Regions from separate parts of the Paenibacillus polygoni genome, predicted to be linked through region 1. Evidence: predicted binding sites of a transcription regulator. Region 1 holds the regulator's gene; the other holds the start of a gene.
The links. The regulator Rex, encoded in region 1, represses fermentation and respiration genes when NADH is low (regulators of the CRP and FNR family bind a similar motif). The targets are predictions, from matches to a motif close to TTGTGAAATATTTCACAA.
Positions count from the first base shown of each region.

Region 1 (4,849 bases):
CTATGAAATATTTTTCTATGTTACCACATAAAATACCCCCCGAATGATCTATATCGACCATTTGGGGGGTATTGGTTATATCTATTTTAATCCTTAATCGGGAAGTTGATATCCATTCCCTATTTCAGTTCCATCACTAAATTGGTAGAATCGATACACATATTTGCCATCTTGCTTATAAAAGAGCTGCCATACATATGTTTTATTGTAGTAGCTTGGATGCAAATGAATAATCTCTATATTGCCTAACTCTGCAGCGATTTTGGCGTACATTTCATCTTCAGAGAAACTATTCTCAATGAGTTCAGTATGAACACTATTCTTTCCACTTACTGGTTTATGATCCATTCCGAATCGAACCCAGACCATAATTGGCTTACTCTCGCTGTTCGTGCCTTCAATCGTCCAATAGATCGACTCTTCTCCCCAAACTGATTTCTGCGTTTTTGTAACGGATGTAAGCTGTGCCTGCTGCTCTGCAATCGATACCGCCAGGTCTCTTTCTGCCCACTGATCTTTCATTACATAAACATAAAATTGATAAATTCCAAATAAAATTAGTAATACGGTAAGAATACTAATGTATATCCACTTTTTACGATTTCTCCTCAAGGCGGGACTCCCTTCTCACCCTTCGTTCCGTTAGCGGGCTTTCAGTCCTTTAAATGCAGATTCTGCTTCACGCTTAATACGTTCTTCATCTAAAGTAAGAGCTTCACCATCTTTTAACAACTGCTTGCCATCCACCCAAACATGTTTTACGTCTTTAGCACTTGCCGAGTATACAACATGGGAGATCAAATCTGAATACGGCAAAAAGTGCGCCTGATCTAAATCAATCGCTATAAAATCTGCTTTTTTACCTGCTGCAAGCGTTCCCGTATCTTCAACATAGATCGATTTTGCTCCATATTCTGTTCCCATACGTAGAGCTTCTGTCGCTGGAACCGCCGTTGGGTCACCAGAGACTCCTTTATGGATAAGGGCTGCGAGACGCATCTCTTCAAACATGTCCAGATTATTATTGCTTGCAGGTCCATCCGTTGCTAAGGATACAACAACCCCCGCTTTTAATAAATCCGGAACTCGAGCTACACCGCTGGCAAGTTTGAGGTTACTTCCTGGATTGTGCGCTACTGCCACATTATATTTAGCAAGAATCTCAATTTCTTCGTCAGTTAAATGAACCGCATGCGCCACGAGAGATGGACGGGAGAAGAAGCCCAATTTTTCTAAGTGAGCAACCGGACGAAGTCCATAATCTTTCACATTCTGCTCTACCTCTGCCTTTGTCTCAGACATGTGCGTATGAAGCGGTAAGTCCAAGTCATGCGCCGCCTGAACAAATTTCTCAATAAACTCAGGTCCACATGTATACGGTGCATGAGGTGACAACATCGTAGTAATTCTGCCATTCGCCTGCCCGTTCCATTCCTTGGCAAAAGAAGTCGCTTCTGCAAGTTTAGCAGCTCGCAGTTCATCTGAACCGAATCCAATAACACCGCGCATCAGGCTTGCTCGTATCCCCGACTCCTCTACTACTTTAGCCACTTGATCCATCTGATCATACATGTCTAGAAAAGCGGTTGTGCCCCCTTTAATCATCTCCAGGATCGACAAGGAAGCTCCCCAGTATACATCGTCTGCCGTGAACTTCTCTTCCATTGGCCACATTTTTTCTTGAAGCCAGATTTGGAGTGCAAGGTCATCTCCATATCCTCTCAGAAGAGACATAGCAGCGTGACCGTGCGTATTGATTAGACCCGGAATAAAGAGTAAATTTTTCCCGTCAAAAACGGTTGTTTCTTCCTCCCCCTCAGGGAGTTTCTCGCCTATGTAGACAATCTTATCATTCTCTACAAGCATATACCCTTTTACGATTCGCCATTCTGGATCACTAACTGCGAATTGTCCGTTCTTAATAAGCCATTTATGACTATTCATCTTCTGTAACTTCCTTTCCTTCTTCGCTTTCCAGATAATAAGCAAGGCTTAATAGATCTGTTGTGAAATCGGCCGTATGGATCCGAATATGCGGCGGAGCTTTAATAATAATCGGTGCAAAATTAAGTATGGCCTCTATACCTGCTTCAACCATGCAATCCGCTACACGCTGAGCTTCAAAATCAGGCACCGTAATGATTCCAATTCGGATATTACGTTCTTTCACTGTATCCTGTAACTCTTCCATTGGCTGCACCGTAAGTGTATTGATCATCGTTCCAATTTTTTTATCATACGAGTCAAACACGGCAACAATCTTCATATTGTCTTTTACATAGCGGTTATAGTTAGATAAAGCTTGACCGAGGTTCCCTGCTCCAACGAGGGCAACATTGATGACTTGGTCAATTTTGAGGATTTGACGAATTTTATCGATAAGATAAGCAACGTCATATCCGATTCCTTTCCGTCCAAAATCGCCAAAATAAGCTAAATCTTTACGGATCTGAGCTGGATTTAAATCCAGTTTAAGTCCGAGTTCTTGAGAGGATACCGTTGTCACTTCTCTTTTATATAACTCCTGCAGATAACGCAGATATACGGGCAGCCGGCGAACGACTGCCTCTGAAATTTTATCCGACTTCAATGTTAACTCCCCCTTACATCAAAACACAAATTACTTATGTTCCGTCTTATTCTTTATTCGTTTCATGTTCCATCAGCCATTCACTAATCCTTGGAACCATTTTTTCCGTAACCATGTGTTCCATTTTGGGACCTGGCAGGGAGTACAAAAAGTACTTTCCATAATAGGATTCAATAACCCTTGTATCATAAACGATAACGATACCTCTGTCCTGTGCTGTACGAACGAGCCGGCCAAAACCTTGTTTGAACCGGATCACTGCCTGTGGAACAGAAAGTTTCATGAAAGGGTTTTTCTTTTCTTTTTCCAAAAGTTCACTTTTTGCTTCCACCACCGGATGGCTGGGCGGCTGGAAAGGCAGCCGCACGATTGCAAGGCAAGTTAAAGCTTCTCCTGGAATATCTACACCTTCCCAGAAGCTGCTTGTTCCAAGCAAGACAGAAGCCTTAGCCTCTTGGAACCGACGTGTAAGTTTGGTCCGGCTGCCTGTATCTACCCCTTGTCCAAGCACCGTGATGTCACTAGCTGCAAGTGCTTCTTTTAGTGGCTCATGCACTTGTCTCAGCATACGGTAGGATGTAAACAACACTAACATTCTGCCTTTGGTTGCCTTCGCTGTCTCTGCAAGTGAAGTCACCAGCATACTTACAAAGTGATCATCCCCTACACTTCCTTTTACGCTTGGAAAATCGCGGGGAATGACAAGAAGTGCCTGATCCCTATAATTAAATGGCGATGGCAGCAAGGACGTCAAAAGCCTGCCTTTTTCCTGTGCCTCTGATAGTCCGAGCTGATCGATCATAAACTGAAATGACTTGTCTACAGATAACGTAGCAGAGGTCAGGATCACACTGTGTTTTTTATCAAAAAACAGTTCCTTCAAATGTGAACTTACATCGACAGGAACTGCGTATAGCTGCAGAGACTTACTTCTAAACTGACCGCTTGCTTCAAGCCAGTATACGGTACCTGTATCGTCAAGCCGCATAAAGAGTCTCAGATTATCCCTAAGTTCTGCTAAGTCTCTGACAAGACCTGTGATATCCGTAATGAGACTATCTGACGCATAATCATCTAGCTCTTCTCTCACTTCTCCAAGCAGCTTATCTGCTTTGCGAACCATTTCGCCTACTGTGACATAAAACTGATTTTCATGTTTTGAGATTTTGTCCCATGCTTTTGGCTTTGATTGCGGCTTCAGTCTAAGTGAAAACTGTCCCGAATCTCCTGGCGCAGCATCCATTCTCTCTGGTAACAGCTTAAACAGCATATCACTCAGTGTATCCCATTCTTCCTTCGCTTCTAGAGCAAATGGGAACAATTCGTCAATAGCTGAAGTCCATTCCACGTATTTCTCATGTCCTGACTGATCAATTTGCTGACGAAGTGCAGGAAATTGACCGTTACGACTATCTTTAAACAGTCTTGTTAGCGTATGGACCACTGAGAAATATTTCATGTGCATCCCAAGATGTTTACCCGCTACGTCTTCTAGATGATGAGCTTCATCTATCACTAAATAGTCATAACTTGGAAGCAGTTGATGGCTGGCTTTCACATCTGTAAACAGTTTCGAGTGATTGGTAATTACAACATCTGCAATTCCTGCTTCATGACGTGCACGATGATAAAAACATTTTTTAAACCAAGGGCAGCTCCGTCCTAAACAGGATTCAGACTCGCTTTGTACGGTTTCCCAGAAATCTGTTCCCCGGTGGCTTAAGTTTAGTTCTTCATCATCTCCGGTTTCTGTTTGCGTGAGCCAGACGAGCATCTGAGCCGCTGTAAACACATCTTCTTTGGGTGTAGCAAATTCTTTATTATTCAGCTTCTGTTCAAACTTACGCAGACAAAGATAATGTCCACGACCTTTGAAGATCGCTGCTTTAAAAGGAAAAGGAACGACTTTGGTTAACAAAGGAAGATCACGTTCACGCAGTTGTTCCTGCAGGTTTATCGTGTGTGTACTTACCGTAACCTTCGTCTCCTGCTTAACACTTTGGTAAATTGAAGGCAACAAATATCCAAGGGATTTACCTGTTCCTGTTCCTGCCTCAATTAGTAAATGCTTGTCCTCATATAGAGCTTTATTCACTTCGTCAAACATCATGTTTTGCGCTTCCCGTTGTTCATAGTTGGGAAGTTTATCTTTTAAGTTCTGTTGAACCTTCTCCATATACGCGCTGAACGATTCATTCTCCAAAGGGTTCGGTGCATGTTCGTCCCGCGGCGGAGCAATCGTAGACCAATCATCAATGG
Region 1 covers NZ_CP127162.1:3,365,239-3,370,087, forward strand. The annotation lists gene QPK24_RS16055 (cell wall elongation regulator TseB-like domain-containing protein) at 94-612, opposite strand; gene QPK24_RS16060 (amidohydrolase) at 643-1,944, opposite strand; gene QPK24_RS16065 (redox-sensing transcriptional repressor Rex) at 1,937-2,590, opposite strand; gene dinG (ATP-dependent DNA helicase DinG) at 2,637-4,849, opposite strand, start outside.

Region 2 (4,849 bases), 160 kb from region 1:
ATTAATTCTTCTATACGGTTCATATCATTGAATCCATTGCTATCCAGTGTGGTATGAAGGTTCCAACGTTTTTTCACTTCTTGAAAAAGGCTTGCTACAAAGCCAGCTTGAAGTGTTGGTTCACCACCAGAGACCGTCAGACCGCCGCCAGAACTTTTATAGTAATTCAAGTAAGGCTCAATTTCACTTAGAACTTCTTCCAGTGTCATTGTCTTCCCGCCGTCAAGTGCCCACGTATCCGGGTTATGACAATACTGACATTTAAGATGACAGCCTTGCATAAAGAGCACAAAGCGGATGCCTGGCCCATCGACAGTGCCGAAAGTTTCCAATGAATGAATATGTCCTTTTATCATCATTTCATCATCCTTCCACGCACCCGCTTGTGCGTACAGATTTTTACTTACATACTGCCGTGGAACGTACGGTTAATAACATCAAGTTGCTGCTCTTTTGTCAGTTTGATGAAGTTAACCGCATAACCGGATACACGAACTGTAAGCTGCGGATAATCTTCTGGATGTTCCATTGCGTCAATCAATTGTTCGCGGTTAAATACGTTAACGTTTAAGTGATGCGCGCCACTTCCAAAGTAACCGTCCATCATGGAAGTCAGGTTTGTTTTTTGAATTTCTTCTTCTTTACCCAGTGCTTTTGGAACAATGGAGAATGTGTTAGAGATTCCATCTAAGCTGTGCTCATATGGCAGTTTTGCTACCGAGCTAAGACTTGCCAGCGCACCTTTTTTATCACGTCCATGCATTGGGTTAGCACCTGGTGCAAACGGTTCGCCTGCTTTACGTCCATCTGGTGTAGTTCCTGTTTTCTTACCGTATACAACGTTAGAAGTAATGGTAAGAATGGACTGCGTAGGCATCGCATTACGATAAGCTTTGTGCTTACGAATCATCGTCATGAACGATTCAACCAGTTCAACAGCAATTTGGTCTACACGATCATCGTTGTTACCGTAGCAAGGGAAGTCGCCTTCGATTTCAAAATCAACAGCAATACCGCGCTCGTCACGGATTGGACGAACTTTAGCGTACTTAATTGCGCTGAGGGAGTCAGCAGCAACCGAAAGTCCAGCGATACCGCAAGCCATTGTGCGCAGAATGTCACGATCATGCAGTGCCATTTCAATACGCTCGTAGCTGTATTTATCATGCATATAGTGAATCACATTTAGTGTGTTCATGTAAAGTTTTGCCAGCCATTCCATCATTGGTTTGAAACGTTTCATGACTTCGTCATAGTTCAATACTTCAGATGTAATTGCAGGATACTCAGGGCCAACTTGCATACCCAGTTTTTCATCCACACCGCCGTTAATTGCATACAGAAGTGCTTTTGCTAAGTTTGCACGTGCGCCGAAGAACTGCATTTGTTTACCAATACGCATTGCGGATACGCAGCATGCAATACCATAATCGTCCCCGTAGATTGGACGCATCAGATCATCATTTTCATATTGGATGGAACTTGTTTCAATGGAAACTTTCGCACAGTACTTTTTAAATCCTTCTGGCAGTTGTTCAGACCAAAGTACAGTTAAGTTTGGCTCTGGAGCTGCACCAAGGTTATAAAGCGTATGAAGGAAACGGAAGCTGTTTTTCGTTACGCGAGTTTTTCCGTCCATACCCATACCGCCGATGGATTCAGTAACCCATGTTGGGTCTCCACTGAACAGTTCGTTGTAATCTGGTGTACGCAGGAATTTAACAATTCTAAGTTTCATTACAAAATGGTCTACAAGCTCTTGAGCTTCTTGCTCAGTAAGTGTTCCTTCTTCCAGGTCACGTTCAATGTAGATATCAAGGAAGGAAGATACACGACCAAGAGACATTGCCGCACCATTTTGTTCTTTAATTGCTGCAAGGTAAGCGAAGTATACCCATTGGAAAGCTTCTTTCGCATTACGTGCTGGGCCGGAGATATCGAAACCGTGCATTTCACCCAGTTGTTTCAGTTCTTGCAGTGCGCGAATTTGTTCTGAGAGTTCTTCACGAAGACGGATGATATCTTCATCAATCACATCAACTTCAAGTTCATTCAATTCTCTCTTTTTATCTTGAATCAGGAAATCCACACCGTAAAGTGCTGCTCTGCGGTAGTCACCAATGATACGACCGCGGCCATAAGCATCTGGCAAACCTGTGATAATCCCTGCTTTACGAGCATTTCTCATCTCTTGAGTATAAGCATCAAATACCCCTTGGTTATGCGTTTTACGGATGGTCGTAAACATATCAATAATTTCTTGCGGAAGTTCGAAGCCATATGCTTTACAAGCGTCTACCATCATGCGGATACCGCCGAAAGGTTGGATAGAACGTTTGAACGGAGCATCCGTTTGAACCCCAACAATCTGTTCTTTCTCTTTATCAAGATAACCTGGTTTGTGAGAAACGATAGTAGAAGGTGTATTAACATCTACATCGAGAACTCCACCATTTTCTCTTTCTTTTTTGGTAAGATCCATTACGATCTCCCAAAGTGCTTTTGTATTTTCAGTAGCCCCTGCTAGGAAACTTTCATTTCCTTCATAAGGTTTCAAGTTTTTTTGTAGAAAGTCATTTACATTTACTTCTTTTGTCCATTTGCCTTTTTGAAAATTTCTCCAACCCGACTGTACACTTTGCACTTCTTTTTCGGTTACCGCCATGGTAATCCCTCCAATAACTTTTGGTTTAATCTGGACTCATTGAGAGGACAAGGCGTGAAGGAAGGGCCTGGTCCGAACAAAATCCATGAAAGCTGTACTCCTACTAACCGTAAAACTGTTTCTACAGCTGTCACACTATGTGACTATTTTCACTTCCTTGCTAGTTATAACCCCTTCTCTTCACTTTTCAAGGGAAGCGACTGTTTCATGGAACTGCTTTACACATTGAATTATAGAACATATCTCACACCTACTCTGTGACATAAATCACAAAGTTTAAACTGTTATTCTATTTTTATTTCTCTGTTATAGTCGGTCGGTAGATCGGTAAGAAACATGAATTCATCTACTTTCTTCCTTCTATAAAAAAGCCGAGCTAACCAGGATTATCCCCTCTCAGCTCGGCTATTTTTATCCTTACTTATTTATCAAAATTACCATAGAAAGCGTTACGGTACACATCAGCGAGTTCTGTTACCAGAGGCAACTTCGGATTAGCTGTTGTACATTGGTCTTCAAAAGCGCGATCCGCCAAATAATCTACACGCGATTCGAAATCTTTAGCATCAAAACCAAGTGCTTGGAAAGATTCAGGGATACCGAGTTTTTTATTTAGATCTCGAATAGCTTGAATCAAGCTGTTTACCCCTTCTTCTGTTGTGCTTGCAGGTAATCCCAATATTCTTGCAATCTCAGCATAACGCTGATCCGCAATAAAGTGCGAATATTTAGGGAAAGATGCAAATTTCGTTGGTTTCTTCGCATTATAACGAATAACGTGCGGTAACAAGATTGCATTCGTACGTCCATGGGCCGTGTGGTACTGTCCTCCCCATTTATGAGCAAGGGAGTGGTTAATTCCAAGGAATGCATTCGCAAATGCCATACCTGCAATCGTCGATGCGTTATGCATTTTTTCTCTGGCCAATTTATCCCCTGTGAGTGCAGATGCTTCGAGATATTCAAACACAAGCTGAATTGCTTTAATAGCAAGACCATCTGTATAATCATTTGCCATTACTGATACATATGCTTCAATTGCGTGGGTAAGTACATCCATTCCTGTATCAGCAACTGCTGTTCTAGGCAAACTGTATACGAACTCAGGATCTACTATGGCTACATCAGGTGTAAGTTCATAATCAGCCAGCGGATATTTCGTATTACCGTTGTTCTTATCAGTAATAACCGCAAACGAAGTTACTTCAGAACCCGTACCCGAAGTCGTTGGGATGGCTACAAACTGTGCTTTTTGTCCCAGACGCGGATATTTGTAGATCCGTTTCCGAATATCCATGAATTTTTGTTTTAAGTTGTGGAAACTTGTATCCGGGTACTCGTAGAACAGCCACATTGCTTTGGCAGCATCCATTGGCGAACCACCGCCAAGAGCAATAATACAGTCAGGTTGGAATTGATTCATGAGTTCCGTACCGCGTTCTACCGTTGTTGTCGATGGATCTGGCTCCACATCAGAGAATACTTCGATGGCGACAGGTACACGGCGTTGACGAAGGTAGTGTTCTACTTTTTCTACATAACCGAGTTTTACCATCATTGGATCGGTTACGATAAGAATACGGGAAATATCCGGCATTTTGGCAAGATACTGAGTAGCACCTTTTTCAAAGTATACTTTGTTTGGAACTTTAAACCATTGCATATTCACTGTTCTCCGCGCCACCCTTTTTACGTTAATTAGATTGACTGCAGTCACGTTAGAAGAAGTCGAGTTACGACCATACGATCCGCAGCCGAGGGTAAGCGAAGGAATATTAGAATTATAGATATCACCGATTGCCCCATGTGTCGAAGGCGAATTCACCAGAATACGGCATGTTGGCAGACGATCTGCAAAACGATTAATTACATCATCATTATTAGAATGAATAACCGAAGAGTGACCCATTCCGCCAAAAGCAACGATTTCTGCTGCACGATCAATACCTTGATCCGCTGTTTTTACTTTGTAACAAGCAAGAACAGGGCTGAGTTTTTCTGCAGAAAGCGGGAATTTTGGTCCAACTCCGTCAATTTCAGCAATAAGAATTTTAGTTCCTTCTGGAACATGGATTCCGCACATTTGAGCAATCTTCACAGCAGACTGTCCTACAATTTTTGGATTCACAGCACATTTTTCAGCAACAATTGTTCCAGCGGTAAGTTTTGCTACTTCTTCTTTCG
Region 2 covers NZ_CP127162.1:3,526,674-3,531,522, forward strand. The annotation lists gene pflA (pyruvate formate-lyase-activating protein) at 1-356, opposite strand, end outside; gene pflB (formate C-acetyltransferase) at 404-2,665, opposite strand; gene adhE (bifunctional acetaldehyde-CoA/alcohol dehydrogenase) at 3,087-4,849, opposite strand, start outside.
Region 2: the regulator Rex is predicted to act here: its motif matches at 2,921-2,938, upstream of pflB (formate C-acetyltransferase).